Regions from separate parts of the Eubacterium sp. AF34-35BH genome, predicted to be linked through region 1. Evidence: predicted binding sites of a transcription regulator. Region 1 holds the regulator's gene; each other region holds the start of a gene.

What was found. Region 1 encodes HrcA, which represses chaperone genes, less so after heat shock. Its sites were predicted from a motif close to TGTTAGCACTCNNNNNNNNNGAGTGCTAACA; they were not measured.
Region 2: the regulator HrcA is predicted to act here: its motif matches at 8,216-8,246, upstream of DWZ69_RS09955 (co-chaperone GroES).
Region 3: the regulator HrcA is predicted to act here: its motif matches at 4,371-4,401, upstream of htpG (molecular chaperone HtpG).

What each region holds. Positions count from the first base shown of each region.
Region 1 covers NZ_QUDZ01000010.1:22,422-32,623, reverse strand. Annotated here, with positions in the region: gene lepA (translation elongation factor 4) at 1-938, shown strand, start outside; gene hemW (radical SAM family heme chaperone HemW) at 1,111-2,382, shown strand; gene DWZ69_RS10520 (hypothetical protein) at 2,621-3,001, shown strand; gene DWZ69_RS10515 (TIGR00730 family Rossman fold protein) at 3,232-3,768, shown strand; gene DWZ69_RS10510 (DegV family protein) at 3,875-4,708, shown strand; gene hrcA (heat-inducible transcriptional repressor HrcA) at 5,014-6,057, shown strand; gene grpE (nucleotide exchange factor GrpE) at 6,077-6,703, shown strand; gene dnaK (molecular chaperone DnaK) at 6,746-8,599, shown strand; gene dnaJ (molecular chaperone DnaJ) at 8,608-9,774, shown strand; gene DWZ69_RS12350 (hypothetical protein) at 9,919-10,044, shown strand.
Region 2 covers NZ_QUDZ01000008.1:106,453-116,654, reverse strand. Annotated here, with positions in the region: gene DWZ69_RS09975 (FadR/GntR family transcriptional regulator) at 1-240, opposite strand, end outside; gene DWZ69_RS09970 (hypothetical protein) at 491-3,160, opposite strand; gene DWZ69_RS09965 (cation-translocating P-type ATPase) at 3,295-5,904, opposite strand; gene groL (chaperonin GroEL) at 6,233-7,855, opposite strand; gene DWZ69_RS09955 (co-chaperone GroES) at 7,877-8,161, opposite strand; gene DWZ69_RS09950 (DNA glycosylase) at 8,321-9,199, opposite strand; gene DWZ69_RS09945 (hypothetical protein) at 9,411-10,130, shown strand.
Region 3 covers NZ_QUDZ01000008.1:82,589-92,790, reverse strand. Annotated here, with positions in the region: gene DWZ69_RS09890 (GGGtGRT protein) at 1-717, opposite strand, end outside; gene DWZ69_RS09885 (iron-sulfur cluster assembly scaffold protein) at 730-1,422, opposite strand; gene asd (aspartate-semialdehyde dehydrogenase) at 1,954-3,048, opposite strand; gene DWZ69_RS09875 (hypothetical protein) at 3,091-3,579, opposite strand; tRNA gene DWZ69_RS09870 (tRNA-Thr) at 3,598-3,670, opposite strand; gene DWZ69_RS09865 (DUF5721 family protein) at 3,874-4,329, shown strand; gene htpG (molecular chaperone HtpG) at 4,549-6,537, shown strand; gene DWZ69_RS09855 (tRNA-dihydrouridine synthase family protein) at 6,826-7,755, opposite strand; gene argH (argininosuccinate lyase) at 8,033-9,406, shown strand; gene DWZ69_RS09845 (glutamate-5-semialdehyde dehydrogenase) at 9,723-10,202, opposite strand, start outside.

The DNA of each region.
Region 1 (10,202 bases):
GATATAAAGAAGTTCAGCCAATGGTTTATTGTGGCTTGTATCCGGCTGATGGAGCAAAGTATCCGGATTTAAGAGATGCTTTAGAAAAATTACAGTTAAATGATGCAGCGTTAAAATTTGAACCTGAAACATCAATCGCTTTAGGTTTTGGTTTCAGATGCGGATTCCTAGGCTTGCTCCATTTGGAAATTATTCAGGAAAGACTAGAGAGAGAATATGGACTTGACCTTGTCACAACAGCACCGTCTGTTATTTATAAGGTATACAAAGAAAATGGTGAGGTGATTGAACTTACTAATCCAACTAATCTTCCAGATCCAAGTGAAATCGCTTATATGGAAGAACCTATTGTTAGTGCAGAGATAATGGTTACAACAGAATTTATCGGTGCCATTATGGAACTTTGCCAGCAACGAAGAGGAACATATATTAGCATGGAATATGTAGAAGGACAAAGAGCACTCCTTAAATACGATATTCCATTAAATGAAATTATTTATGATTTCTTTGATGCTTTAAAATCACGTTCAAGGGGATATGCATCTTTCGATTATGAGTTAAAGGGATACGAACAGGCTAAGTTAGTTAAACTTGATATTCTTATTAATAAAGATGAAGTAGATGCTTTATCATTTATAGTTCCTGAAGCGTCAGCATATGAACGTGGAAGAAAAATGTGTGAGAAGTTAAAGAAAGAAATTCCAAGACAGATGTTTGAAGTACCTATTCAGGCAGCGGTTGGTAGCAAAGTAATTGCAAGAGAAACTGTTAAGGCAATGAGAAAAGACGTATTGGCAAAATGTTATGGTGGTGACATTTCCCGTAAGAGAAAACTTCTTGAAAAACAGAAGGAAGGAAAGAAGAGAATGCGTCAGGTTGGAAACGTAGAAATTCCACAGAGTGCATTTATGGCAGTTTTAAAATTAGATGAAGAATAAAATATATAGAAATATGTATTTGTAATTATAAGAATTTTTACAGTGCCAAAGAATACTAGATGTTAGTTTTCTTTGGCATTGTCAGGTTATATTATAAAATTCAGCTTTTGGCTAATCAAGTAAAAATGTAGTATATTGTGTTTTTATTAGGTGAAAATGAAGATTGGCATATATGTTGGAAGTTGAATGGATATACAGGGAAGGAAAAGAAATGAACAGTAAGCAGTTGGAAATATATATTCATATTCCTTTTTGCGTGAGAAAGTGTGATTATTGTGATTTTTTATCAATGAGCATGGATGAAGGTACAAAAAGAGAATATGTAAATGCTTTGGTTAGAGAGATAGAATTAAGCAAAGAAAAAATGGAAGGCAGGGTTATTACAAGCGTTTTCATAGGTGGTGGAACTCCGTCAATTTTGCAGGAAAATTTTATTACAAAAATTATGGAGGCAGTAAAAAACAATTGCCACTTATCTGATGATGCAGAGATTACTATTGAGTGTAACCCTGGAACTGTAACAGAAGCAAAATTAAACAGTTACAAAGAGGCAGGCATTAACCGAATCAGCTTTGGACTTCAGTCTGCAAATGATCAGGAACTTAAAAGTATTGGTCGTATTCATGATTTTGCAAAATTCAAAGAAAGTTATGAGTTGGCAAGAAAAGTAGGCTTTGAAAATATAAATGTTGATGTAATGAGTGCTTTACCGGGACAGACAGTTGAAAGTTACAAGCATACATTGGAGAGTGTGTTGGCAATGGAACCGGAGCATATTTCAGCTTATAGCCTTATTGTTGAAGATGGAACTCCATTGCAGGAAAGAGTCCAGGAGGCGGAAAGCAAAAATATTAATATTTTGCCGGACGAAGATGCTGAGAGAGAAATGTATTATTTAACTGAAAAAATGCTGGAAGAAAACGGATATGTACATTATGAAATATCAAACTATGGCAAGCCGGGATTTCAGTGCAGGCATAATATAGGTTATTGGAAGAGAGTGGATTATTTGGGCTTTGGTCTTGGCGCGGCTTCTTTATATAACGACAGCAGATACAGTAATACCGAAGATATTGATAAATACATTAGTTTGCTTTTGGATGGCAAAGATACAGATAGTGATTTTTACGGCGACAGTTTTATTTATCAGGATGACATCTGGGATATAACAGAGGATGCCATTTCTGTAATAGAAGGAAAAATCCAGCATTTAACAGAAAAAGATAAAAAAGAAGAATTTATGTTTTTGGGACTTAGAATGATTGAGGGAATTTCAAAAGAAGAATTTCATCAGGCATTTGACAGAAAATACGACAGCGTGTACGGAGAGGTAACAGAAAAATTAGTGCAGCAGGGACTTATAGAGGTCAATGGTGACAATGTACGTTTAACTAAAAAAGGCGTAGATTTAAGCAATTACGCAATGTCACAGTTTCTGTTGTAAGATTTATTTTAGTTTTATTTTAGTTTTGTGTAAGCTTATTATGTTTCGTGTAAGTTTACCAAGATTACATTGTGAACTTTGTGTGATAACTGTTTATAAATGTTGTTGGTAAAATTTGGTTATGATATACTTGTAAAGTCAAAAGAAATAGGGGGTGATATTGTAGATTAAGGAAAGAAAAAATAGAAATGAAACTATATGGTCAAGCAATATTATGAAAAGAAAACGAGGTAAAGAGATGGGAAAATACAAGTATTTGGTAATTTTTATTGCATTAGTTACTTTTGGATTAGTAGGTTGTGGAAATACTAATACCAGTGATAAGGGAACAGAAGCAACAACAAGTAGACAGGAAGTTGAAAGCTACGCAAAAAATCAAACCAGTGTGTTATGTGATTATTATAAGGATGAATCAGGAGTATGGCATGCTGAAGGAAAACAATATACTTACAGACTTATATTAACAGGAAAAAGTAAGAATGCTGCTAAAAAGTCTAAATTTGTGGTTCTTTCAAACAACAAAAATATTACTTTCCAAGATGTAGCAGATAGCATGTTATCAAATAATTCAGAAGACCGATTTGATGAAAACAAGACGATAATAGTTGAAATGGAATAATTGATAAATCAAAGAATTTGTGATGATTAATGATGTAACTTTGAATAAGAAGACAGCTCTTTTTTTGGAGCTGTCTTCTTATATAATAGAAAAAAATTGGAACTCCTATTAAATAAAAATAATTTGTTATGGATGCACACTAGAACGAAAATAAAATTCTTTGATTCTTTTGGAATAGATAGTATAATATAAAACATATTATAAATTACAAACGGAAAAGAGGGATTATTATGGACAGAAAAACAATATGCATTTACGGATCATTCTCACCTTACGTTTCAGAAGAAAAGTTAAAACCATATTATGATATGGGAAAGAAGTTAGGAGAAAAGTACGACCTTATTTATGGAGGTGGTGCAGATAGTACACTTGGATATATGGCAAGAGGAATGCACGACGGAGGTGCTTACATAACAGGTGTATATCCAAAGGCATTTAAGGATATGAACGTGTTCAAAGGATGTGATGAGGAAATTGTTTGTGATTCAATGGCTGAGCGCAAAGGACATTTTGAATCGGAAGCTGACGTGTTCATTGTTTTACCAGGTGGCGTTGGAACAATGGATGAGTTATTTGAAGCAATTGTATTAATCGAAAAGTATATGATTGAAGGAAAAGTAATTATTTTTAACCACAATGGTTTTTATGATACATTACTTAAATTTATGGATGAAATGAAGGAACAGGGAATGTTCCACTGCGATTTATCAAGGGTGTATAGCGTGGCAAATACATTTGAAGATATTGAAAAGATGATTGTGAAATAATAAAAATTTGACTAAATTGCAAATGTGTAGTAAAGTACAAAATACAAGCTGTTCATAAAGTAAACTATTGTGAACAGCTTTTGTTGTGGTTAAAAGGAGATACAGAATGATAAAATTTTTAATTGACTCAGGTTCTGATTGTAATAAGGAACAGTTACAGGAAAAAGGGATAGAGTACATACCAATAGCAATTAGTATAGGAGATAAGAGTTTTAGAGACGGCGAAATTTCTAAGGATGAATTTTATAAATTAACACAGGAATCAGAGGAGTTCCCTAAAACAGCGCAGCCATCACCGCAGGATTTTATTGATATATTTGAAAAAATTAAGGCAGATGGAGACGAACTTATATGTATTTTACTTTCATCAGGTTTAAGTGGCTTGATTCAAAGTGCCACATTAGCTAAGAACATGGTTGAATATGATAAGATACATATAGTTGATTCATTATCGGCTACTTTTGTTATCAAAGTTTTAGTTGATTATGGTATTCAGCTAAGAGACAGTGGGAAGACGGCAGAAGAAATAGTTGCTGCTATTAAAGAAATTCAGCCAAAGGTTAGAATGTATGCAGTGCTTGATACATTGGATAATTTGTATAAAGGTGGTCGCTTGTCAAAAATCGAAGCAGGAATTGGTACAATTGCAAAAATAAAGCCTTTAATTTATTTTACAGAAGATGGAAAAGTAGGTATTAAGGCAAAGAGCATTGGAAAGAAAAAAGCTTTAAATGATATTATGAAGTTGATTTCAAACGACACAATTAATACAGACTTCCCGGTTTACAGCATGTATTCAATAGGAACTGTAAATAATGAAACTTTTACAGACAGATTGAAAGAAGCTAATATTGAAGTTTCAGACAGATTACAGATTGGACCAACAATTGGTACACACATCGGACCTGAAGCATACGGAATTGTTTATGTAGCAGAGTAATTCTTGGTTTATGGTCTTATAAAAGAACAAGGAAAATAAGAAAATATAAAGCATTAACATAAAATCAATTAAAGTGTTTATGTTAAAGAGAATAAGAAAGTTGTTGTTAGGATAATATTCTATAGTTTAACGGACTTAAGAGTATTAAAATAATGACAACTTTTTTTAACATTTAATTTACAATTCTTTTTAAAATAAAGTGTTGACAAAGAATATTGATAGTGATAGATTAGACCATAGAAAAGATGTTAGCACTCAAACAACATGAGTGCTAATAATCTTAAAACCATAGAAAGGAGTAATCTATGGAACTGAATGAAAGAAAAGAAAAGATTCTGGATGCAGTAATTAGAAATTACTTAGAGACAGGGGAACCGGTTGGCTCAAGAACAATTTCTAAATACACAGATTTGAATCTTAGTTCAGCAACAATCAGAAATGAAATGTCTGATCTTGAGGAAATGGGTTATATAGTTCAGCCTCATACATCAGCAGGTAGAATTCCTACTGATAAAGGTTATCGATTTTATGTAGACCACATGCTCAAAGATAAGATGTCAGAATTAGATGAGCGTGAGAAGAAGGTTAGCGAGAAGGAAGACTTTTTAATTGAAAAAGTTGACAAGGTTGAGACACTTCTCCAGAATATGGCAAAGGTTTTAGCAAACAATACAAACTATGCCACAATGGTTTCTTCTCCAAAGTCTCAGGGAAACAAAATCAAATTCATACAGTTATCTGTACTTGAAGAAAAACAGTTGTTGTGCACAGTGGTTTCCGATAAGAACCATGTAGTGAATAAGATTGTTAATGTTGACAGAGTTGTAAGTCAGGAAATGATAGTGAGACTTAACGTGGCGCTCAATACAGCACTTGCAGGTTTGACTTTAGAGGAAATTAACTTAGGTGTTATTTCAGCATTGACTTCACAGGCAGGTGAATATGAGGATTTGGTTAATGAAGTGCTTAAAGCAATAACAGAAGCCATTTCCACTGAGGAGCAAATGAAGATTTACACATCAGGAGCAACAAATATTTTTAAATATCCTGAACTTAGTGATAAGGAAAGAGCAAGTCAGCTTCTTACCACACTGGAAGAAAAATCACAGTTAACAGAATTGATTAATGAAAGTGATGAGGAAACCGGAATTCAGGTTTACATCGGTGATGAGAGTCCGGTTCAGTCCATGAAGGATTGCAGTGTTGTAACTGCTACTTACGAATTAGAAGATGGTTTCAAAGGAACAATTGGTATCATTGGTCCAAAGAGAATGGATTATGAAAAGGTTGTTGAAACATTAAGAGTTGTAAAAGAACAGTTAAATGAAAACTTTAACGACAAAGAATAAATTTAGAAAGGAAAGTCCAATGGAAAAGGAAAATAAGGACTTGGAAGAAAACCAGGAAGTGGATGTAGAAGAAACATCTGCAGTGGAAGAGAACCAAGAAGTTGAGAATTCAGAAGAGAAGGCTGAAGAATCTAATGAAACACAGGAAACGGAAGATGCTTCAGAAGAGAAAACTGAAAAGAAAAAGAAAAAAGGCTTTAAGCGAAAAGATAAGAGAGATGAACAAATAGAAGAACTTAATGATAAATATCAAAGACTATTTGCAGAATTTCAAAATTTTAGAAGCAGAAGTGATAAAGAAAAAACAGCAATGTTTGAAACAGGCGCAAAATCAATTATTGAAAAGATTTTACCTGTAGTTGATAACTTCGAAAGAGGAGTTGCAGCACTTAGTGAAGAAGATTTAGAATCACCTGTAGGACAGGGAATGAATCTTATATATAAACAGTTACTTCAGACTCTTGAAGATATTGGAGTTGAAGCAATTGAGGCGAAGGGAAAGGAATTTGATCCTGAACTTCACAACGCTGTAATGCATGAAGACAATGACGAACTTGGTGAAAACGTTGTGTCAGAGGAATTACAGAAGGGTTATAAATACAGAGATACAGTGGTAAGACACAGTATGGTAAAAGTAGCTAATTAGTTTTATTTGAAATAATCATATATTTATTAGGAGGAAAATAAAATGGGAAAGATTATTGGTATTGATTTAGGAACAACAAACTCATGTGTAGCTGTTATGGAAGGTGGAGAACCTACAGTTATCACAAATGCAGACGGAGCAAGAACAACTCCATCAGTAGTAGCATTTAAGAAAGATGGAGAAAGATTAGTTGGTGAGCAGGCTAAACGTCAGGCTGTTACAAACGCAGAAGGAACAATCTCATCAATTAAAAGACATATGGGAACAGATTACAAGGCAAATGTAGCAGGAAAAGAATATACACCACAGGCTATTTCAGCTATGATTCTTCAGAAGTTAAAAGCTGATGCAGAAGCTTACCTTGGTGAAAAAGTTACAGAAGCTGTTATTACAGTACCTGCTTACTTTAACGATGCTCAGAGACAGGCTACAAAAGATGCCGGTAAGATTGCAGGACTTGATGTTAAGAGAATTATCAACGAGCCAACAGCAGCAGCTTTAGCTTATGGCCTTGATAACGAAGGCGAACAGAAGATTATGGTATACGATTTAGGTGGTGGTACATTTGATGTATCTGTTATCGAAATCGGTGATGGTGTAATCGAAGTTTTAGCAACAAACGGTGATAACAAACTTGGTGGTGATGACTTTGATAAGAAAGTTATGGACTACATGGTAGCAGACTTTAAGTCAAAGACAGGAATTGACCTTTCAGGTGACAAGATGGCTATGGAAAGAATTAAAGCTGAAGCAGAAGATGCAAAGAAGAAACTTTCATCAGCTACTCAGGTTGAAATTAACATCCCATTCATTACAGCAAATGAACAGGGACCACAGCATTTAAATATGACACTTACAAAGGCTAAATTTGATGAATTAACAAGAGACTTAGTTGAAAGAACAGCAATCCCTGTACAGAATGCTTTAAAGGATGCAGGAATTTCAGCATCAGAACTTAGCAAAGTATTATTAGTTGGTGGTTCTACAAGAATCCCTGCTGTACAGGATAAGGTAAAACAGTTAACAGGTCATGAACCTTCCAAGAAGATGAATCCTGATGAATGTGTTGCACTTGGTGCTTCAATTCAGGGTGGTAAATTAGCAGGTGATGCAGGTGCCGGCGATATCCTTCTTCTTGATGTAACTCCACTTTCATTATCAATTGAAACAATGGGTGGTGTAGCTACAAGACTTATTGAAAGAAATACAACAATTCCTACAAAGAAGAGCCAGATTTTCTCAACAGCAGCAGACAACCAGACAGCCGTTGATATCAATGTTGTACAGGGTGAAAGACAGTTTGCCAGAGATAATAAATCACTTGGTCAGTTCAGACTTGATGGAATTCCACCAGCAAGAAGAGGTGTTCCACAGATTGAAGTTACATTCGATATTGATGCAAACGGTATCGTAAATGTATCAGCTAAGGACCTTGGAACAGGTAAGGAACAGCACATCACAATTACAGCAGGTTCAAATATGTCAGATGAAGATATTGATAAGGCTGTAAAAGAAGCTGCAGAATTTGAAGCAGCTGACAAGAAACGTAAGGAAGCAATTGATGCTAAGAATGAAGCTGATTCAATTATTACACAGACAGAAACAGCAATGAATGAAGCTGGTGATAAATTAGCAGATGCTGATAAGCAGGCTGTTCAGGCTGACATTGATGCATTAAAAGCAACAGTAGCAGCAATTGGTGAAAATGAACCAACAGATGCTCAGGTTGAAGAATTAAAGGCTGGAAAAGAAAAATTAATGAATTCTGCACAGCAGTTATTCTCAAAGATGTATGAACAGGCACAGGCTGCAGGAGCACAGGGTGCAGGTCCTGACATGGGAGCAGGTTCAAAACCGGAAGATGATGTAGTAGATGGAGACTTTACAGAGGTTTAAAATAGATCATGGCAGATAAAAGAGATTATTATGAAGTGCTAGGCGTTGATAAGAACGCTGACGAAGCAACAATAAAGAAAGCATATAGAAAATTAGCCAAGAAATATCATCCCGATGCAAATCCGGGTGATGAGGAAGCTGCCACAAAATTTAAAGAGGCATCTGAAGCATACGCAGTGCTTAGTGATGCAGACAAGAGAAGACAGTATGACCAGTTTGGTCATGCTGCCTTTGATGGTGGTGCAGGTGGCTCCGGCGGATTTGATTTTAACAATTTTGACTTCGGTGATATTTTTGGCGGAAGTGGATTTGGAGACATTTTTGGCGACCTATTCGGTGGCGGTGGACGTAGAGGCCCTAGCAATGGACCAAGACGTGGAGCCGACGTTAGAACAGGACTCCGTATTACTTTTGAAGAGGCTGTATTTGGCTGTAAGAAAGAAGTTACAATTAACTTTAAGGAAGAATGTAGCACTTGTAAAGGTAGTGGAGCAAAGCCAGGCACATCTCCTGAAACATGTAGCAAATGTGGTGGTAAAGGACAGTATGTATCACGTCAGCAGACTATGTTTGGCATGATGCAAAGCACACAGGTTTGCCCGGACTGTAATGGTACAGGTAAAGTCATTAAAGAAAAATGTCCGGACTGTCATGGAGTAGGCTACAAGTCTACAAGAAAGAAAATCATAATTGATATCCCTGCAGGTATAGACGATATGCAGAGAATCAGAAAAACAGGAGAAGGCGAGCCTGGAACAAATGGTGGTCCAAGAGGTGATTTACTTGTAGATATCAGAGTAATTCCAAGTAATGAATTTGAACGTAATGGAATGGATTTATATACAACAACATCTATATCTTTTGCACAGGCTGCTTTAGGTGGCGACATTCGTGTTAAGACAGTAGATGGCGATGTTAAGTTCAACATTAAGCCTGGAACACAAACAGGTACCCGCATTAGATTAAGAGGAAAAGGTGTATGCAATGTACACAATCAGAATGCAAGAGGTGATCAGTATTCAACGTTAGTTGTTAAGGTTCCAACAAAACTTAACAATGAACAAAAAGACTTAATCAAGAAACTTGACGAGATTTCAGGAAATTCATTAAAGGAATTTGATGATAACAAATCAGAACACGAGAAAACAAAAAAGAAGAAAAAGAAATTTTTCTAGTTTAGGAAATATGGATGGAAAAGAGCTGTGCTTTAACAATTTAGAGTTGTTAAGGCACAGCTCTTTTGTTTATATCTTATTTGTGTGGCTCTATTCATTCTTTTGTCTTTTGGCTCAATTTGCTATTGTTCGGGGGATACAGTTATGGCAGGTATTATGGTGTTTCCACCCCTAAGGAGTCATAACAATCTAAAAGGGGTGGAAAAAACTGAAAGTATAGAAAAATATGAGAAGAGAAAATTGAAGAAATGTCAGGAAATCCACCCCTAAGGAGTCATAACAATCTAAAGGGGTGGAAAAAACTGAAAATATAGAAAAATATGAGAAGAAAAAATCGAAGAAATGTCAGAAAATCCACCCCTAAGAAGTTATAACAATCTAAAGGGGTGGAAAAAACTGAAAATATAGAAAAATATGAGAAGAAAAAA
Region 2 (10,202 bases), on a different contig from region 1:
AAATGTATATTGCTTAAAATCTTCTTTAACAAATGTTCCTTTTCCTCTTTTTATTTCTAAAACATTTGCTGTTACTAAAATTCTAATGGCTTCCCTTAATGTGATTCTGCTTACGCCTAACTGCTCAGATAATTCCATTTCATTTGGCAACTTATCACCTGGATTATATTTCTTTTCTACTGTTATCATAGACAAAATCACATCAGCAATGTCATCTGATAGTCTTTTGCTCTTTGCCATTTATATCACCTCTAATATGTTGCTTTTAAAGTCGATTATAGCACACTGTTTTAACTTTGGCTAATAAAAAAGTATCAGTCGTCTATTTTAAACGAATTTTCCATCTAAAATATCTGACTGACACTTTTATTATTTACTGTGAATTATTTAGCTATGATTTCCTTTCAATCCTTCAGTTTAACTAAACTATAACCTGTTATTGAATTGGTAATCAAGCACTGAATATATATTTTTTATTATTCACAATTTATTATTTAACTCTAATTTTCTTACTATACTTACCGTAGTAATACTTCTTACCAACTTTCTTGTAAGCACGAACTCTTATATAACCCTTAGGCATTTTCTTTGTTCTCTTAACTGTTACTTTTAATTTCTTTGTTTTCTTTGTAACAGTATTCTTCTTCTTGAAGTTACTCTTTGTTGAGTATGAAACTTCATAACCTGTTGCCCCAAGAACCTTTGATAGCTTTAATGTAGCTTTTTTCTTAGTAATTTTTTTCTTTGCTACTTTTGCTTTAGCTGGTCTGATCTTTAATGTAAATGTTGTAGACTCTCTGTATGCATTTATACCTGTAATAGTAATTTTTCCATTACCAATATTTTTGTTGTTAGTGTATTTAACAGTATAATCAACACCGTTTCTTAACTTCAAGCCATCAACAGTTACTACAACCTTAGGAGTAATATTCTTTCCTGTGTAAGTTTTTGTATAAACTCTTTGCATATTTGAATCATAATCAAAATCTCCTGAAATCTGAATATGGTTCTCATAGATTCCTTTTCTTGCTTTTTCATAAGTTTTATCTAACTGTGCTTTTCCATTTACATAAGATAAAACCTTACACATGTTACCACTTCCATAAACTCCGTAGCCTGCTTTGTTAATAGCGTAATCAATACCGCCATTACCGACTAAACTATATGTACAAACATTTGTAAATTTAACATTTGCAGTATTTGGACATTCAACAGCTGACTTCAAGTAACACTGTGCTTTCTGATAACATGAGTAAATACCAATACCATAGCCTTCATGGCTTGTTACATTGCTATTTACCTTGTAATCTGCATATCCGTATGTACCAGGTGCATTCCATACACTCTGGCTTGTAATATCGTATGGTAATTCACTTTGATACATATAACATTTTCCGCCGTTACCATTCCATACAGTCTGGTATTTCTGGAAATGCTCAACCATTAATCCATAAGTTGTAATGTTATCACCATTGAAGATTACACCTGTATCTGCAGTATTCTTGTCCCACGCTACGCCTGTACCATGGTCAGCTCTCCAAATCCAGAAGTTATCACCGATAACATTATTGCTGTTAATTACAACACAATTTGTTGTTTTACCTGGTGTGCTGTCAGCTCCACCAACTCTATAGAAAGTATCAATTAAGCAAATTGGATTATCAGAATTATCATTAGTATTCTTTTCTGTACCAACTGTTAATAAAGTACTTGATTTATTTCTTCCTGCATCAAATAAAACACCTGCAACCTTAACGCCTTTAACGTCAGCAATAGTCATACACTGATTTCCTTTAGTTGGTTTGAGAGTTGCATAACCAAGACCTAATACAACTGTATTTTCATTTGTAATTGTAATAGGTTCACTGATTTCATAAATACCAGGTGTTAAAATTAAATTCTTTCCGTCTTTAATTTCAGCATTAATTTTTGCTGCTGTATCACCAGGTTTTGCAACATAAAATTTATCTAAGCTAATTGTTTCACCTTTGATTTCATCTCCATCCCATGAAACACCTGTTGCATCCTTGCGTAACTCAGGAACAAATACTCTATATTCACCGTTTTTGTCAACAGTTAAGAATGGTTTTTCCTGAACTTCCGGAGTCTTTGTAACTTTTGTGTAAGCTAAATATGGCCATTCACCATCAGGACCGTTTTTAACTTCTGCGTTTGTACCAAGTAATGGCTTAACTTCACAACCAACGAAAACATAGTTCCAAACGCTTCCATCCCACTTGTTCATTTCAACGTTTCTTGATAACCATTGCTGCTGTGATCCACCTGCTACACCAGCTTCTGCAACTACATCTTTTCCTGTTTTACGGTCTTTATATGTGTACTTTCTACCTGCGATTTTTGAATCTGCAAGAAAACCACCACTGGCATATCCACCTTCATGATGTAAGTTTAAATTGCCTTTAATATTCATTCTTCTCATTGATGTTGCCTGAGAAACAGCCCACATTGTTGTCTGATTTGTAGTTGTTAAGTTTTCAACAGATCTCCAGAAATTACATAAAGCATTGTAATTAACTGAACCATCATATTTCTTGCCCTTCATCCATTCAGCTTTACATGTAATGTTGCCTAAAGTTGTATCTTTGGGTGATATTCCCATACCTGCAACCTGTGTGTAAAAACCTACATTAACATTAAGATTGTCGCTGTATGTTCCAGGTGCAAACATCATTGCATATCTGTCAGAGATAAACTGACCTGCCTCTGTTGTCTTATAAACGTTATCAATATATTTTTGAACTTCTGTTGTATTATCAGTGTCCTCAAATATTGCTGTGTTATATCCAAACGTCTCAATTTCATAAGATGTTGGATTAGACAAAGTATATTCTTTTCCATCTTTTACAAATGAAACCTTGTAATATTCACCATTATAATCTTTGTCATTGTAACTTGAATCAGAAGATGTTCCTACTTTTTCATATTTGGCAAATCTACTGCTTGCCTTGTAAATATTATAAGAACCACCATCTAATTTGTTCCATGTAATTGTACATGAACCGTCATCATTTTTTGCAAATTTCAAATTTGAAATAGTTGTAACATTAGTTGCTCCGCTAACCGGCATAACCGTTACACTTGTTAATACTAATGCCATAACTAAAACAAACGAAATTACATTTTTCTTAATTGTGTTCATTCTCTTCGCTCCTTTTTCCAAAATTTAATGTAATTTTATCATAATAGTTTTACTATTCCAAACAAAAAAACGTTTTTAAACAATGTGTACAAATAATGTTTTTTATATTATTAAAAATCACCAAAAATTTTTATCTATTTTCGAAAAAGATCACATATACTCTTTTTAATTTGGATTATTAAAGTTGGTAAAAACGCTAAAGCTAAAATCTTCACTAATTCCATTATATCTAAATTTTCAATCATAAACATTGTCTTTAATGGCGGAATAGTTAAAACTCCCAGTAGTAAAATTACACCTATTGCAAATGCTCCAATAATCCATTTATTTGTTCCTAATTTTATTTTTACAATTGATAAATCACTTCTACAGTTAAACCCATGAAATAATCTTGCCAATGTTAATACTGCAAATGCCATTGTACTTGCCTTTAACGACGAAGTCCTATCCCCCATTAAAAAGCCAGCAAAAGTTACTATAGAAATTAAACAACCATAAAGTAAAAGTTCCTTTGTAAATTTCTGCGTAAAAATTCCCTTTTTAGGATTTCTTGGTTTACTTTTTAATAATGATTCATCTACTTTTTCCATACCAATTGCCAATGCCGGTAGGGAATCTGTCAACAAATTAATAAACAATAAATGAACCGGCTTAAATGGTACATCTAAATTAAGCAATGAACATATTAATACAACAATAATTGCAGCTAAGTTTCCTGACAAAAGGAACAATATTGAATTAATAATATTTCTATAAACACTTCTACCATTAGAAACAGCTTTGATAATTGTGGCAAAGTTATCATCTGCAAGAATCATTGATGATGCATCTTTTGAAACTTCAGTGCCGGTAATTCCCATTGCAATTCCGATATCTGCTTTTTTTAACGCAGGTGCGTCATTTACACCGTCACCTGTCATTGCCACAATATTCCCCTGTCTTTGCCAAGCGTCAACAATTCTGATTTTATTTTCAGGTGATACCCTTGCATATACTGATACTTTTTTGATTTTATCATTTAGTTCTTTGTCATTAATTCTGTCAAGTTCTTCCCCTGTCATAACCAAATCATTTTCATTATAAATACCGATTTTCTCTGCAATGGCTCTTGCTGTTTCTTTATGGTCACCGGTAATCATTATTGGTTGTATGCCGGCTTCTTTTGCATGCTTTACAGCTTCCTTTGATTCTGTTCTTGGTGGATCCATCATTGAAATCAAACCTAAAAATACAAAATCTTCTTCATTCTCAAAACTTAAGTTCTCTTCCTTGTAAATTTCTTTATATCCAAAAGCTAAAACTCTGTAACCATTTTTTGAAAAATTATAATTAGTTTCCATTATATTTTTTATGTCTGAATCTTTTATTTCTCTTACTTCACCATTCAAACTTATACTTTTAATTTTATTAATCAAAACATCTACAGCACCTTTTGTAAAAACAATCTTTTTATTATCAATCTCATACTGAGAACTCATTATTTTTCTTGTAGAGTCAAAAGGATTTTCTTCTTCTCTTAGAAATTTTTTTCTAAGATTTACATAAGTTTCATTTTTTAAAACATTAGCTCTTTCAACCATTTCTAATAAACAGGTTTCTGTTGGATCACCAATATTTTTTTCAGTTGAAATTTCTGAGTCATTGTTAAGTATTGCATTATAAATTAAAAATCTTTCTGTTAAATTATCACAGGAACAATTTTCAGGTTTTAGGATTTTATTATTTACATAAATATCTTCTACTGTCATTTTATTCTGTGTTAAAGTACCTGTTTTATCTGAACAGATAACAGACACGCAACCTAAACTTTCAACAGCTTTTAAATCCTTTATTATTGCATTTTCTTTTGCCATTCTGCTTGTTCCCATTGCCTGAACAATTGTAATAATAGATGTTAGTGCCTCTGGAATCGCTGCTACTGCAAGTGCTACAGCAAACATAAGCGAGTCAAGTAATGCCTGCCCTCTAATTAAACTAAGAAGTAAAACAAAACCACATATTCCCATAATTACAAGTGCTAGTTTTTTGCTAAAATTATCCATGCTTATCTGTAAAGGCGTTTTCTTATTTTTGGTGTCATTCATAAGGGAAGCAATGTTACCAATTTCTGTGTCCATGGCTGTATTTGTGACAATAACTTTTGCCCTACCATAAGTTACCAATGTTCCTGAATACACCATGTTCACTCTATCTGCAAGTGGAGTTTCATCCTGTAAAACTATATCTGCCTTATCCACATTTAAAGATTCGCCTGTAAGAGAACTTTCATTTACCTGTAAAGAATAATTCTCTATTATTCTGCCATCAGCAGGCACCATATCTCCTGCTTCCAATATTAAAATATCACCAGGCACAATCTTTTTTGATGGAATTTCCATTTTCGCACCATTTCTAATTACTTTAGACACAGGTGATGATAATTCTCGTAAGGCATCAAGAGATTTCTCAGCTTTAAAATATTGAACAGTACCTAAAATTGCATTTAAAATTATTACTACCAAAATTACAATAGTGCTTTCCACATTACCCGATGCTAATGAAATAAGCGCCGAAATAATCAGAATAATAACAAGTAAATCTTTAAACTGGTCGAAAAATATTTGAAAAAATGTTTTCTTTTCTGTTTGTTCTAAAATATTTTCTCCGAAAGAGTTTAATTTTTCTTCTGCTTCTTTTGATGTTAGACCATTTAGAGTTCCAAATTGTTCTTTTAGCTGTTGTTTTGTTTTTTTATAATTTTCCATGGGAACCTCCTTGCTAATATTTGCATTTTTCTTTTTTATTTACAATGAATTCCCTTGGAATTCATTGTAAATAAAAAAGAACGAGATTTTTGTGCATCAAAAATAATGCACAAAAAGTCTCGTTCAACTAAATCTTGTTAGTTCTCTGGTCTCCGGTTCAATTATGAACGTACTGACGAAAACCAGAACATGTAAAACATGCAACTACTCCCCTTTTGTTGTAAAGGTTTATAATTTTTGATTATTATATCACACTGCAATCGAAAATACTAGTACAATTTCTAATAAAAATTCCAGACCTAAAATTTTCAGGGGCAAATTTCACAAATTACATGCCCATTCCCATACCAGGGTTAGCTGGCATAGCAGGAACATCTTCTTTTATGTTTGCAACAACGGATTCTGTTGTAAGTAATGTACTTGCCACACTTGTTGCGTTCTGTAAAGCGCTTCTTGTAACCTTAGCAGGATCAAGGATTCCGGCATCAACCATCTTAACGTATTTTCCGTTAAGTGCATCAAAACCTATTCCTGGTTCAGATTCTCTTACTTTATTTACAATAACTGAACCTTCAAGTCCTGCATTCTTTGAAATTGTAAATAATGGCGCTTCAAGAGCCTTAAGAATAATTGAAGCTCCTGTCTTTTCATCACCTTCAAGTGAATCAACTAATTCTGCTACTTTCTTTGAAGCGTGGATATAAGCAGATCCGCCACCTGCAATAATTCCTTCTTCTACAGCTGCTCTTGTTGCGTTTAAAGCATCTTCCATTCTTAACTTGTTTTCCTGCATTTCTGGTTCTGTAGCAGCACCTACTCTTATTACTGCAACACCACCGGCTAATTTTGCAAGTCTTTCCTGTAATTTCTCTTTATCGAAATCCGATGTTGTTTCTTCAAGCTGAGCCTTAATCTGACCAACTCTTCCTTCGATTTCTTCTGATGCTCCAAGGCCATCAACAATAATTGTATTTTCTTTTGTTACCTTAACAGATTTTGCTCTACCTAAATCTTCAATTTTAGTTTCTGCAAGAGATAAACCAAGTTCATCTGAAATAACCTGACCACCTGTTAAAATAGCAATATCTTTTAACATTTCCTTACGTCTGTCACCATATCCAGGTGCCTTAACAGCTACTACATTAAATGTACCACGTAACTTGTTTACGATAAGTGTTGTAAGAGCTTCACCTTCAACATCTTCAGCAATAATTAAAAGTTTTGCACCAGACTGTACAATCTGTTCAAGTACAGGAAGGATTTCCTGAATGTTAGAAATCTTCTTATCTGTAATTAAAATATAAGGATCTTCTAATGTTGCTTCCATCTTTTCCATATCTGTTGCCATGTAAGCTGAAATATATCCTCTGTCAAACTGCATACCTTCAACTAAATCAAGTTCAGTTTTCATTGTCTTTGACTCTTCAATTGTAATAACACCGTCGTTTGAAACTTTTTCCATTGCATCTGCAACCATGTTACCAACTTCTTCGTCACCTGCTGAAATTGCAGCAACCTTTGCAATCTGTTCTTTTCCTGTTACAACACTGCTCATGTCAGCGATTGCTTCAACTGCACAATTTGTAGCTTTCTTCATTCCTTTTCTAAGAATAATTGGGTTAGCACCTGCAGCTAAATTCTTCATACCTGCGTTAATCATTGCCTGTGCTAAAACTGTAGCTGTTGTTGTACCATCACCTGCAACATCATTTGTCTTTGTTGCAACTTCTTTTACAATCTGTGCTCCCATATTTTCAAAAGCATCTTCTAATTCAACTTCTTTTGCAATTGTTACACCATCGTTTGTAATAAGTGGTGCCCCAAATGATTTATCTAAAACTACGTTTCTTCCTTTTGGTCCAAGTGTTACCTTTACTGTATCTGCTAACTGATTTACACCTGCTTCAAGAGCCTTTCTTGCTTCTGCTCCATATTTAATTTCCTTTGCCATAATAAATGCCTCCTATAAAAATTATTCAACTATTGCAAGTATGTCTGACTGTTTTACAATAATGTATTCTTCATCATCTAATTTAACTTCATTGCCTGCATATTTTGAAAAGATAACAACATCCCCAACTTTAACATGCATTGTTACTTCTTTTCCATCAACTAATCCACCGGGACCAACTGCAACAACTTCTGCCTGCTGTGGTTTTTCCTGTGTCTGACTTGTTAAAATAATTCCTGACTTTGTTTTTTCTTCAGGAGTAGACTGTTTTAATACTACTCTGTCTGCTAATGGTACTAATTTCATTTTGTTACCTCCATATGTTATATTCATAGGTTCTAGACCTGCTTTTTTATATTTTGTTAGCACTCTTTAATTATGAGTGCTAATCACTAATACATATATTATCACTTTTCTTATTAAATGCAACCCAAATAATAAAAAATTAACAAAACTGTTACATTTTTATTTTCCTACCTTGTTATCTCTGCCAAAACAGAATAAATATTGTTGGGCATAGCCACCGTATTCTCCGTATTTTTCTCTGGCAAATTCAGCAATCCTTTCCTTAGATGTATCTTCACCATTGAAATAAACTGACTCCATAATTCTTTTTATCCATACATCAATTGGAAAAGCATCTCTGTAGCCAAGTGAGAAAAGCATTACACAATTGGCGACCTTTTCACCAACACCTTTAATTTCTATTAGTTTTTTTCGTGCCTGCTCTTCATTTAAATTCTTAAAAGTTTTCTCACATAAATAGCCACTACTAAGTTTTTCCACTGCATCAGCCAAATATGGTGCCCTGAAACCTGTTTTCATTTCTCTAAATCTTTCTTCCGTTATTGTTCCAAGAACCTTTGGTGATGGGAATGAATAATATTTTTCATTGTTTATAGTACCCAGATAATTTCCATATTTTTCGCTAATTTTTTTTACAAGCTGTTTAATATGGGGGATTTGTTTATTTTGGGAAATAATAAAAGATATAAGCATTTCATGAAACTGTTGATTTAAAATTCTAACGCCATATTTTTCCTTTATTGCAGGTTCCAGTTTTTTGTCATTTCGCAATAAAAAATTTTTAATTTTTCCATAATCACGTTTTAAATCAAAATAATGAATCCAAATATTTTCGACTTCTTCTATAGAATTATTGAAGAAAATCAAATTATCATCTTCCTGTTTTACATGTATTAATTTCTCATAGGCAACAACTACATATTCATTATCATTTTGCTTATAAAATCTAAAACACTGACCACATTCTAAAGTCTGTTCCAAATTAAAATCATTTATTCCCTCTATAATTGTATTATTTTTTTGCTGGTATATTCTCATTTTTTTCTCCTATTGTATTTCATAATAACACTAGCCTAACATTTTTAATTATCAGATTCAATAGAATCATTTGCCAATTAATATATCATGAAAAAAAGCTTATACTAAATATATATTCTTACTTTATTTTATAGCAGTTTCGTATTATAATTAAAGAAAATTTGTAACGACTAATACAAATATATTTAGAATAATAATTGGAGGTTTAGATATGGGATTTTTAAAAAAATTATTTGGAACAGCAGCAGTTACCGGAGCCGCTGTTGGTGGTGCATTATATGTGAAGAAACGCAAGGAAGAAAAAGATATTGACGAAGATATTTTTGAAGATTTTGACGATTCAAAAGCATTTGATGTTGCAACTGATGACAACGGAGATTCTACTAAGGTTATAATTACAATTAACAAACGAAAAGTTAAGAATTTTGCTGATAGTGCAGCAGATAAGATTATTGACACTTCTGAAAAGATTAAGGATACCGTATCTGAAAAGCTTGGAGAAGACAATGTTAATATTATTAAAGATAAAGCTAGTCAGGTAAAGGAAAAAGCTTACGAAGCTGCTGACATTGCAAGTGAAAAGGCAAAAGATTTTCGCGAAATGGCTGTAAGCAAAGTTGGCGAAGATAAAATCGATGCTACAAAAGAAAAGATTAGCAATGTTGCAACTAAAGTAACAGATACAATTAACAATACAATCGACAAGATGACTTCTACTTCTTCATCACATCTCAACGATATTGATGATAATCTTTTTGATGAAGACGATTTGGAAGATGCCTTTACTGATCAGGATGTAACAGAAGACGATTTCGTTACTGAAGATGATGTTACAGTTGACTCAAAAGAACAGGGCGACTTATATGAAGAAGATTCTGATGGCGATGATTTAGATGATGATTTGCTTACAGATGAATTAAATGATCTATAAAACATAATTAGAAAATTTGTTTTTAGATTCACCTGCTTTTTCTTTTTATTTTTGATACTTTTTAAGGTTTCA
Region 3 (10,202 bases), on a different contig from region 1:
TGCAACTGGATGCTGGAATCTTGTAGGGTTAGTTGAGTTACCTGTAATAGATACACCAACGTTTTCGTGATGCATGATTGCAACACCTTCCTGAACATCATCAGCACCGTAGCACTTAACTGTTGCACGAAGACCATCTGAGTAAGCCTTTTCGTATACGATGTTTAATTTTGCTTCTTTATAATCATACTTTGTTTCAACATATGTGAAACCGTTGATTCTTGAAATAATCTGAGCTGCATCTTTTCCAAGACCGTTTAAGATAACTCTTAAAGGTTTCTTACGAACCTTGTTAGCCTTTTCAGCGATACCGATAGCACCTTCAGCAGCAGCGAATGATTCGTGTCCTGCAAGGAAAGCAAAACATTCTGTTTCTTCTTCAAGTAACATCTTTCCAAGGTTACCATGTCCTAAACCTACTTTTCTGTGGTCAGCAACAGAACCTGGAATACAGAAAGCCTGAAGACCTTCACCAATTGCAGCAGCAGCGTCAGCAGCCCTTCTACAACCTTTCTTAATAGCAATTGCAGCACCTACAGTGTAAGCCCAGCATGCATTTTCAAAACAAATTGGCTGAATTCCCTTAATCATATCATATACATTAAGCCCAGCGTCCTTTGTAATCTTTTCAGCTTCTTCAATAGAAGCAATACCATAACTATTTAAAACAGAATTAATCTGATCAATTCTTCTTTCATATGATTCAAATAATGCCATTGTTGTTACCTCCTATTCCTTTCTTGGGTCGATAATCTTAACAGCGTCATCAACACGACCATACTGACCTTTTGCCTTTTCCCAAGCTGTTGTAGGATCATCACCATTTTTGATAAAGTCTGTCATCTTTCCTAAGCTAACAAACTGGTAACCAATAACTTCATTATCAGCATCAAGAGCGATACCTGTAACATAACCTTCTGCCATTTCAAGGTATCTAACACCTTTTGCCTTTGTAGCGTACATTGTACCAACCTGTGAACGAAGACCTTTTCCTAAATCTTCAAGTCCGGCACCTACTACTAAACCATCATCTGAGAAAGCACTCTGCGTTCTACCATAAACAATCTGTAAGAATAATTCTCTCATAGCTGTGTTGATAGCATCACATACTAAGTCAGTGTTTAAAGCTTCAAGAATTGTCTTTCCCTGAAGGATTTCAGCTGCCATAGCTGCTGAATGTGTCATACCTGAACATCCAATTGTTTCGATTAATGCTTCTTCAATGATACCTTCTTTAACATTTAATGTAAGCTTACAAGCACCCTGCTGTGGAGCACACCAGCCAACACCATGTGTAAAACCTGAAATATCTTTGATTTCTTTTGAGTGAACCCATTTTCCTTCTTCTGGAATTGGAGCAGGTTCATGCTTTGCACCCTTAGCTACTGGGCACATCATTTCAACTTCTTTTGAATAAATCATTTGAATAAATACTCCTTTCGAAATATAAACTATGGAATATTTCCATGTTATTGCAGTTGTAATATTAGAATTACTTCTGCTTGCCCTGTGGGTTGATAGTATTACCCACACTTGTTTTTATTCTCTCATAAAATAACAAAATAGTCCATACTTTAATTTAAATTTAACAAAAAAAATACAAGAACTACGAACTGCCGACAATTTAACCGACAGTCCATAGTTTTTGTAAAAATTATATTTTATTATTTAATTTTAACTTTCTTTGCTGAAGAATATGCACCCTACACTTTTGTCTTTCCATTCATTGAGAATGCTCTGATTTCCATGTAATTCCTTTGTTTGCTGTATTAGAAGGATTTAATTTTCAGTTATTTTGACGAAAATCGTAATGTGAATTTAAAAATTCACCCTTCTATATTAAACTCACAATTAATTATACATAAAAAAATAGAAGCATTCTGATATATTTATCTCATACCAAAATACTTCTATCTTTCATATTTCTCTTAAATGATTTTCTAAGAATCTATATTATTTTGCTTCAATATATCCTTTTGCAACTAAAAGCTCTGCTGATAAAACAGCTCCACCTGCAGCGCCTCTAAGAGTATTATGTGATAAGCCTACAAACTTGTAGTCATATACTGTATCTTCTCTTAAACGTCCTACAGATACGCCCATACCGTTTTCAAAATTAACATCTAATGAAACCTGTGGTCTGTTATCTTCTTCTAAGTACTGGATAAACTGCTTTGGAGCACTTGGAAGTTCTAATTTCTGTGGTTCGCCACTGAAGTTTTCTAATGCTTCAATAAGCTGTTCCTTAGTTGGCTTCTTAGCAAACTTAACAAATACAGCTGCTGTATGTCCATCTAAAACAGGTACTCTGATGCACTGTGTTGTAATAACAGGTGATGTAGCCTTAACGATTTCTCCGTTTTCAACTTTACCCCAAAGTCTAAGTGGTTCCTGTTCTGACTTTTCTTCTTCACCACCAATAAAAGGAATAATATTTCCTACCATTTCAGGCCAGTCTTTAAATGTCTTTCCTGCACCTGAAATTGCCTGGTATGTTGTTGCAACAACTTCTGTTGGTTCAAATTTCTTCCAAGCTGTAAGTACAGGAGCATAACTCTGAATTGAACAGTTAGGTTTTACTGCAACGAAGCCTTTCTTTGTTCCAAGTCTCTTCTTCTGTGACTCAATTACTTCATAATGTTCAGGGTTAATTTCAGGAACAACCATAGGAACATCAGGTGTCCATCTGTGTGCGCTGTTATTTGAAACAACAGGTGTTTCAGTTTTTGCGTAATCTTCTTCTATTTTCTTAATTTCTTCCTTTGTCATATCAACTGCACTGAAAACAAAATCAACAGTTTCAGCAACTGCTTCAACTTCATTTACATTGTGTACAATCATTTTCTTAACTTTTTCAGGCATTGGAACAGTCATTTTCCATCTGTCACCAACTGCTTCTTCATAAGTTTTTCCAGCAGAACGTGGACTAGCTGCTAATGTAACAACTTCAAACCATGGATGGTTATCTAATAAAGTAATAAATCTCTGTCCTACCATACCTGTTGCTCCAAGTACGCCTACTTTTAACTTTTTGTCTAATTTAATCATTTTTCTATCCTCTCTATATAATTAAAATAAATTGTTAACTAATTAATTATCGGACTGTGCCGAAATGGTAGTTTCTACAACGGTAACCGTTTCAGTAACTGACTCTTTCGCCTTATTCTTTTTTATATTTTCTTCTCTTTCAAGTTGTATCTGCTTAGTATATACATCTCTACTTTGTACCCATGTATCGGACATATTCATAATGCACACCTGAGCCATAAAGTAACAAAACATCCATACAATTATCATTCCTGACAAAGAAGAACCAAATGTATGCTTCTTAAAAAAAGGCAACTTTTCTCGATATTTAAAGTCTGATAAAAAAAGCAACGGACTAAAAAATAAAATTGCAAAGAACAGATATTTTTCAATCATTAATATATAATCTATTGTTTCAAACTTATAATGAAGTAATTCTCCTACAATAGATGCGCCAATAAAATAAGCCATGGCAGCATAATACAAAAGTGCCGGAATCATTTTATACGCCTTTGCAGACCTTAATCCGAATATTTTTACACCATCTTTCATGAAGTTTCTCCTTTTCAAAGCTTCTGGCGCGACTCGAACGCGTGACCCATTGCTTACGAGGCAATTGCTCTACCAACTGAGCTACAGAAGCATATTGATAATAAATCAATAAATGTATCATTCAACTATATTTATATAATGTAGTTAATTCACATCAAAACTGTCATTTATTATAATCTAAAATAAACATTATTGCAATTAGCAATTACTAACTATTATTCATTGAACATATAAATTTACTTTGTTATAATATACATTATGATAAGTTTAAAAATAAATGATATAAATAATTTTATGCAAAAACTATTAATTGGCAATGCTTTTGACAGTTTTTTACTTTGCGAAGGCGAAGTTGATACGTCTAATACTTTTGCAATTAACGGACGTATTAATCAAAAGTTTTACAATGCTGATGAGCTGGAAGCAATTCCTGATGAATTTGTATATTGGAGGGACATTAAGCACATATTCTTCGAAATGATAAAAGGACACAAAGTTCCCAGCAAGATGAAACTTGTTTTTGCATTATCCAAAACTAAATATTCTGATATTTTAATGAAATCCCAGATGGCTATATCTGAAAGTGAAATTGGTGGGCTATACATACATGTTATGTTCGAAGACAACTCCCTACATATTATAACAGGAACTTCAATTAACACTTTCACCATGGACAAAACCCTTGATAAATATTGGGATAAGACTATCAGCAACTTCCTTAGCGAACATTTTAACTGTGATTTACTATAAGTTTTAATGATTTTTTATTAAAATATGAACAAATAGTAAATTTTTAGCACTCTTCTCTGTAGAGTGCTAATTTTTTATTGACTTTTGTTTTTTGTGCGTTAAAATTAATTTTGTTGATAAAAAATCAATGTATAAATACAAAATTTAATTTTCTACAGTAGTTTTATTATTTTAAGACTACTTATTTTAAAATAATTAATTTAAAGGAGTGATTTTGTTATGGCAAAAAACGGAAGTTTATCAATTAACAGCGAAAATATTTTTCCAATTATAAAGAAATGGTTATATTCAGACCACGATATTTTCTTTAGAGAATTGGTTTCTAATGGATGTGATGCTATCACTAAATTAAAGAAGTTAGACATGATTGGCGAAGCTAACGTCCCTAGCGATGAAGAATTCAAAATACAGGTATTAGCAAACCCTGAACTAAAAACTCTTACATTCATTGATAATGGTATCGGTATGACTGAAGATGAAGTTGACGAATACATTAACCAGATTGCTTTTTCAGGTGCTGAAGCCTTTTTAGAGCAGTACAAAGATAAAACATCTGAAGACCAGATTATCGGTCATTTTGGTTTAGGTTTCTACTCTGCCTTTATGGTTGCTGACAGAGTAACAATTAACACTTTATCATACAAAGATGGTGCTAAGGCTGTTCTTTGGGATTGTGAAGACGGCATGGACTTTACAATGTCTGATTCAGACAAAACTACAAGAGGTACAGAAATTACTCTTTATTTAAATGAAGACAGCGTTGAGTTCTGTAACTTATATCGAGCTGAAGAAGTTTTAAATAAATACTGCTCATTTATGCCTATAGAAATTTTCTTATCAGATCCAACTAAGGAACCTGAATACGAAACAATTTTAGAGGAAGAAGTTACAGACAAAGATACTGTTGTTGAACATATTGTAGAACCTGCAAAAACTGAAGAAAAAGAAAACGAAGACGGCACAAAGGAAACTGTTGAAGTTGAGCCTGAAAAGAAAAAAGCCAAAGTATTAAAACGTCCTGTAAGCATTAGTGACACTACTCCTCTTTGGACTAAACATCCTAATGAATGTTCAGATGAAGAATACAAAGCTTTTTATCATAAAGTATTTATGGACTATAAGGAACCTTTATTCTGGATTCATTTAAATATGGATTATCCATTTAACTTAAAAGGTATTCTTTACTTCCCTAAAATTAATACAGAATACGAATCAATCGAAGGAACAATTAAATTATATAACAATCAGGTATTTATTGCCGATAACATCAAGGAAGTTATACCTGAATTCCTTATGTTATTAAAGGGTGTTATTGATTGTCCTGATTTACCTTTAAACGTATCACGTTCTGCTCTTCAGAATGATGGTTTTGTTAAAAAGATTTCTGATTACATTACTAAAAAGGTTGCTGATAAATTATCAGGCATGTGTAAGACAGACAAAGAAAACTACGAGAAATATTGGGATGATATTAGCCCATTCATCAAGTTTGGTTGCTTAAAAGATGAAAAGTTCTGCGATAAAATGTCAGACTATGTTCTCTTTAAGAATTTAGACAATAAATATCTTACATTTAAAGAAGCTTTAGAAGAAAATAAGGAAAAACACGAAAACACTATTTTCTACACAAATGATCCTGTACAGCAAAGCCAGTATGTAAATATGTTTAAGGATCAGGGTATTGATGCTATTATTTTAAAAGACAACATCGACCAGCCTTTCATTTCACAGCTTGAAGCCAAAAATGAAGGTGTTAAGTTTAAACGTATTGATGATGAACTTAATGATTCTTTCACAGAAGAATTAAGCGAAGATGAGTCAAAAGATTTAACAGACAAGCTTACTGATGCATTCAAGAAAGCACTTGGACGTGATATTACTATTAAGGTTCAGAAATTAAAAGACGAAAATATTTCTTCAATGATTACTGTTTCTGAAGAAACACGTCGTATGCAGGATATGATGAAAATGTATGGTATGGCAGGTATGGATCCTTCAATGTTTGGCGGTGCCGGAGAAACATTAACTCTTAACGCTAACAACGATTTAGTTAAATACATTGTTGCAAATCCTGAAGGTGAGAACACTGAACTTATTTGCAAGCAGCTTTATGATTTAGCTTTAATCAGTCATACTCCATTAAATCCTGACAGCATGACAGCATTTATTGAACGTAGCAATAAAATTCTTAAGATTTTAACTAAATAATTTGAGTCAGATAATTTGGGATGAATAAAATTTATACCAAATAATTTGAGTCGAATAATTTGGGCTGAATAAAATTTATATCAAATAATTTGAGTCGAATAATTTTAGCTAAATAAAATTTATATATTAATTTATACAACAAAAAATCCATTACTTCCATTTGTTAAGTAATGGATTTTTTATTATGTCTATACTATTAAATCTTTATTTTTTGATTTCTATTGCATTTACGGTTCTTTAACAAATATAGAAATCCAATATTATTTTTAATTAATCGTTTTTTATATTCTATACCACATACTCATTAAAAATCTGTTCTACTGCCTTCTCGTATTTAAATGTACTTTGAGACTTTCTTATCATTTTGGCTGTTTTATGTGGGTCTGTTGTTGCATAGGACAAATAGTTCCACATTTCAATCATCTTATTTAACAGATGTTTGTCAGCACTCATTTCCGCAGCAAAATCCCCGTACAACTTATCGTGAAACTGGCGTAAAGTTTCTTTGGAAATCTTCTCTCCACCTTTGATTTCATTAACAAGATTTGGATTTCTCAACAACCCTCTTCCTAACATTACAGAATCAACATCATAATTTGATACAATATCATTATAATCTTCCACCGAAAATACATTTCCGTTGTAACATAATTTATTTTTGCTTACTTTGTAGGCATAATCAAAACTCTCCATGTTGGGAAGTCCGTTATAAAGCTGAACTCTGGTCCTTGGATGCACAATTACTTCCTCAAAAGGAAACTTATTGTACACTTCCATTATCTCAGGAAATTCACTTTCATCAAAGATTCCAATTCTTGTTTTTACAGAAATTTTCATATCAAGCTTGATAAAAACTTCATCAAAAAACTTTTCCATTAAATGTGTGTCTTTTAAGAAGCCTGCTCCTCTTCCTTTTGGCACAACCGTCCCTGAGGGACAGCCGGCATTTAAGTTAACTTCGTTATAGCCCATTTCCTGAAGCTGCTTTGCCCCTTTTATAAAATATTCAGGATTATTTGCCATAATTTGTGGGACAAGATTAATATTTTCATTGTTTTCGGGAAGTAACTCACGAATTTCTTTTCCTTTTAATTTTGGATTATGACAGGGAGAAATAAAAGGTGCAAAATATTTGTCCGGTGAGACAAAAAACTTTGTAAATGCATTTCTATATATACGACCTGTCACTCCATCTATCGGTGCAAAATATAATTTCATATCTATCTCCATTTTTACTTTTTATCTTTAGCCTGCTCTAGTATAACAAAAGTTTTTTCCAAAGTACACTGCCATTATTTATTCAATTTTAAAGGACAATTTAACAATTATAAAAAGTACCTACTAACACCCATTAATATAAAACATAACTAACATCCACTAATAAAAAAGAATATTTGAAAAACAACATTCAAAATGATATACTTTTATAGTTGTAGCTTAATATATCTTTATGATATTAGCTACTAAAAATAAGAGAAATAAGCGAGGTATACATATGAAATTATGGGGTGGTCGTTTTACTAAAGAAGAGAATCAGTTAGTTCACAATTTTAACGAGTCTCTTTCTTTTGATCAGAAATTCTATGCACAGGACATTCGTGGAAGTATTGCCCATGTTAAGATGCTTGGAAAACAAAATATAATTTCTGAGGATGAAATGAACCAGATTATTAAAGGATTAGAAGGTATCAAGAATGATATAGATAATGGAAATCTTGTTTTCACAAAGGAAAGCGAAGATATTCACAGTTTTGTTGAGGCAAACTTAATCGAAAGAATTGGAGATGCCGGCAAGAAACTTCATACAGGACGTAGCCGTAATGATCAGGTTGCACTTGATATGAAACTTTATACAAGAGATGAAGTTGTTGAAATTAACCAGTTGTTAAAAGACCTTCTCTCTTCACTTTTAAAAGTTATTGACGCAAACACAAATACATTTATGCCTGGTTTTACACATTTGCAGAAAGCTCAGCCTATTACTTTGGCTCATCATTTTGGAGCTTACTTTGAAATGTTTAAAAGAGACAGAGACAGACTTGATGATATTTACGATAGAATGAACTACTGTCCTTTAGGTTCAGGTGCTTTAGCCGGTACTACTTATCCTTTAGACAGAGAATATACTGCCAGTCTTCTTGACTTTGCAGGCCCTACTCTTAACAGTATGGATTCCGTATCTGACAGAGATTACATTATTGAATTATTAAGTGCTTTATCTACAGTAATGATGCATTTAAGCCGTTTCTGCGAAGAAATCTGCATTTGGAATTCAAACGAATATAGATTTGTAAATATTGATGATTCTTACAGCACAGGTTCAAGTATTATGCCACAGAAAAAGAACCCTGACATTGCAGAATTAATCAGAGGTAAGACAGGTCGTGTTTACGGTGCCTTAACATCAATTCTTACAACCATGAAAGGTCTACCACTTGCTTACAACAAAGATATGCAGGAAGATAAGGAACTTACATTTGATGCTATTGATACTGTAAAAGGATGTATTCTTTTATTTACAGGAATGATTGACACAATGACATTTAACAAAGATGTTATGGAAGCAAGCACAAAGCATGGCTTTACTAATGCTACAGATGCTGCTGACTATCTTGTAAATCATGGGGTACCATTTAGAGATGCTCATGGTATTGTTGGTCAGTTAGTTTTATTCTGTGAAGAAAAAGGCATCGCCCTTGATGATATGACTTTGGAAGAATATAAGGCAATCAGCCCTGTATTTGAAGACGATATATATGAAGCTATTAGCTTAGAAACATGCGTTAATAAGCGAATGACTATCGGTGCTCCGGGACCTGAAGCCATGGAAAAAGTCATTAAAATTTACAAGGAATATTTAAGCAAATAATATTCATGCTAAAATTTATAATAACACATTATATTATTATGAATCTGAGCATAAAAAAAAATTACAAATAAACACACTCTAAAAGTTATACTTACAACTTATAACTATAACTTTTAAGTTAAAACTATTAATAATGATTTTTATATAAGTTTTTAAAAAGGTTATAAAAAAGGTTGTTTAAACAAAGTGATAACTGTAAAAAACAGTTCACCTAAAAGTTTAAACAACCTTTTTATTATGTTATTTATAAGCTTATTGCTTTTAGAATTTCTCTTATGCATTTTCAAATTATTTTTTATGGAATTCCTGCTATATCTTATAAGTCTTTAAAATGGAACTGTTTCTTTCCTTTTGCATAATCATCAACAACATTTCCATTTCCAAATAATTTGTACTTGTAACTTACAAGACCTTCCAATCCAACAGGACCTCTTGCATGAATTTTACTTGTGCTAATTCCAACTTCAGCACCAAATCCATATCTATAACCATCAGCAAATCTTGTTGAACAGTTCTGATAAACTCCGGCAGAATCCACGTATCTCATAAATTCATTTGCAGTTTCACTGTTTTCTGTAATGATACAGTCTGTGTGATGGGAGCCAAAATAATTAATATGTTCAATGGCTTCATCTAATGAATTGATAACCTTTGCTGATACTATGTAATCCAAGTATTCTTTTCTGTTGTCTTCTTCTGTTCCCTGATTGCAACCTGTTAATTTGACGATTTCTTCTGTGCCTCGTAATTCAACATTGTTTTCTTTTAATGCTTCATAAAGCTTTGGTACAAATTC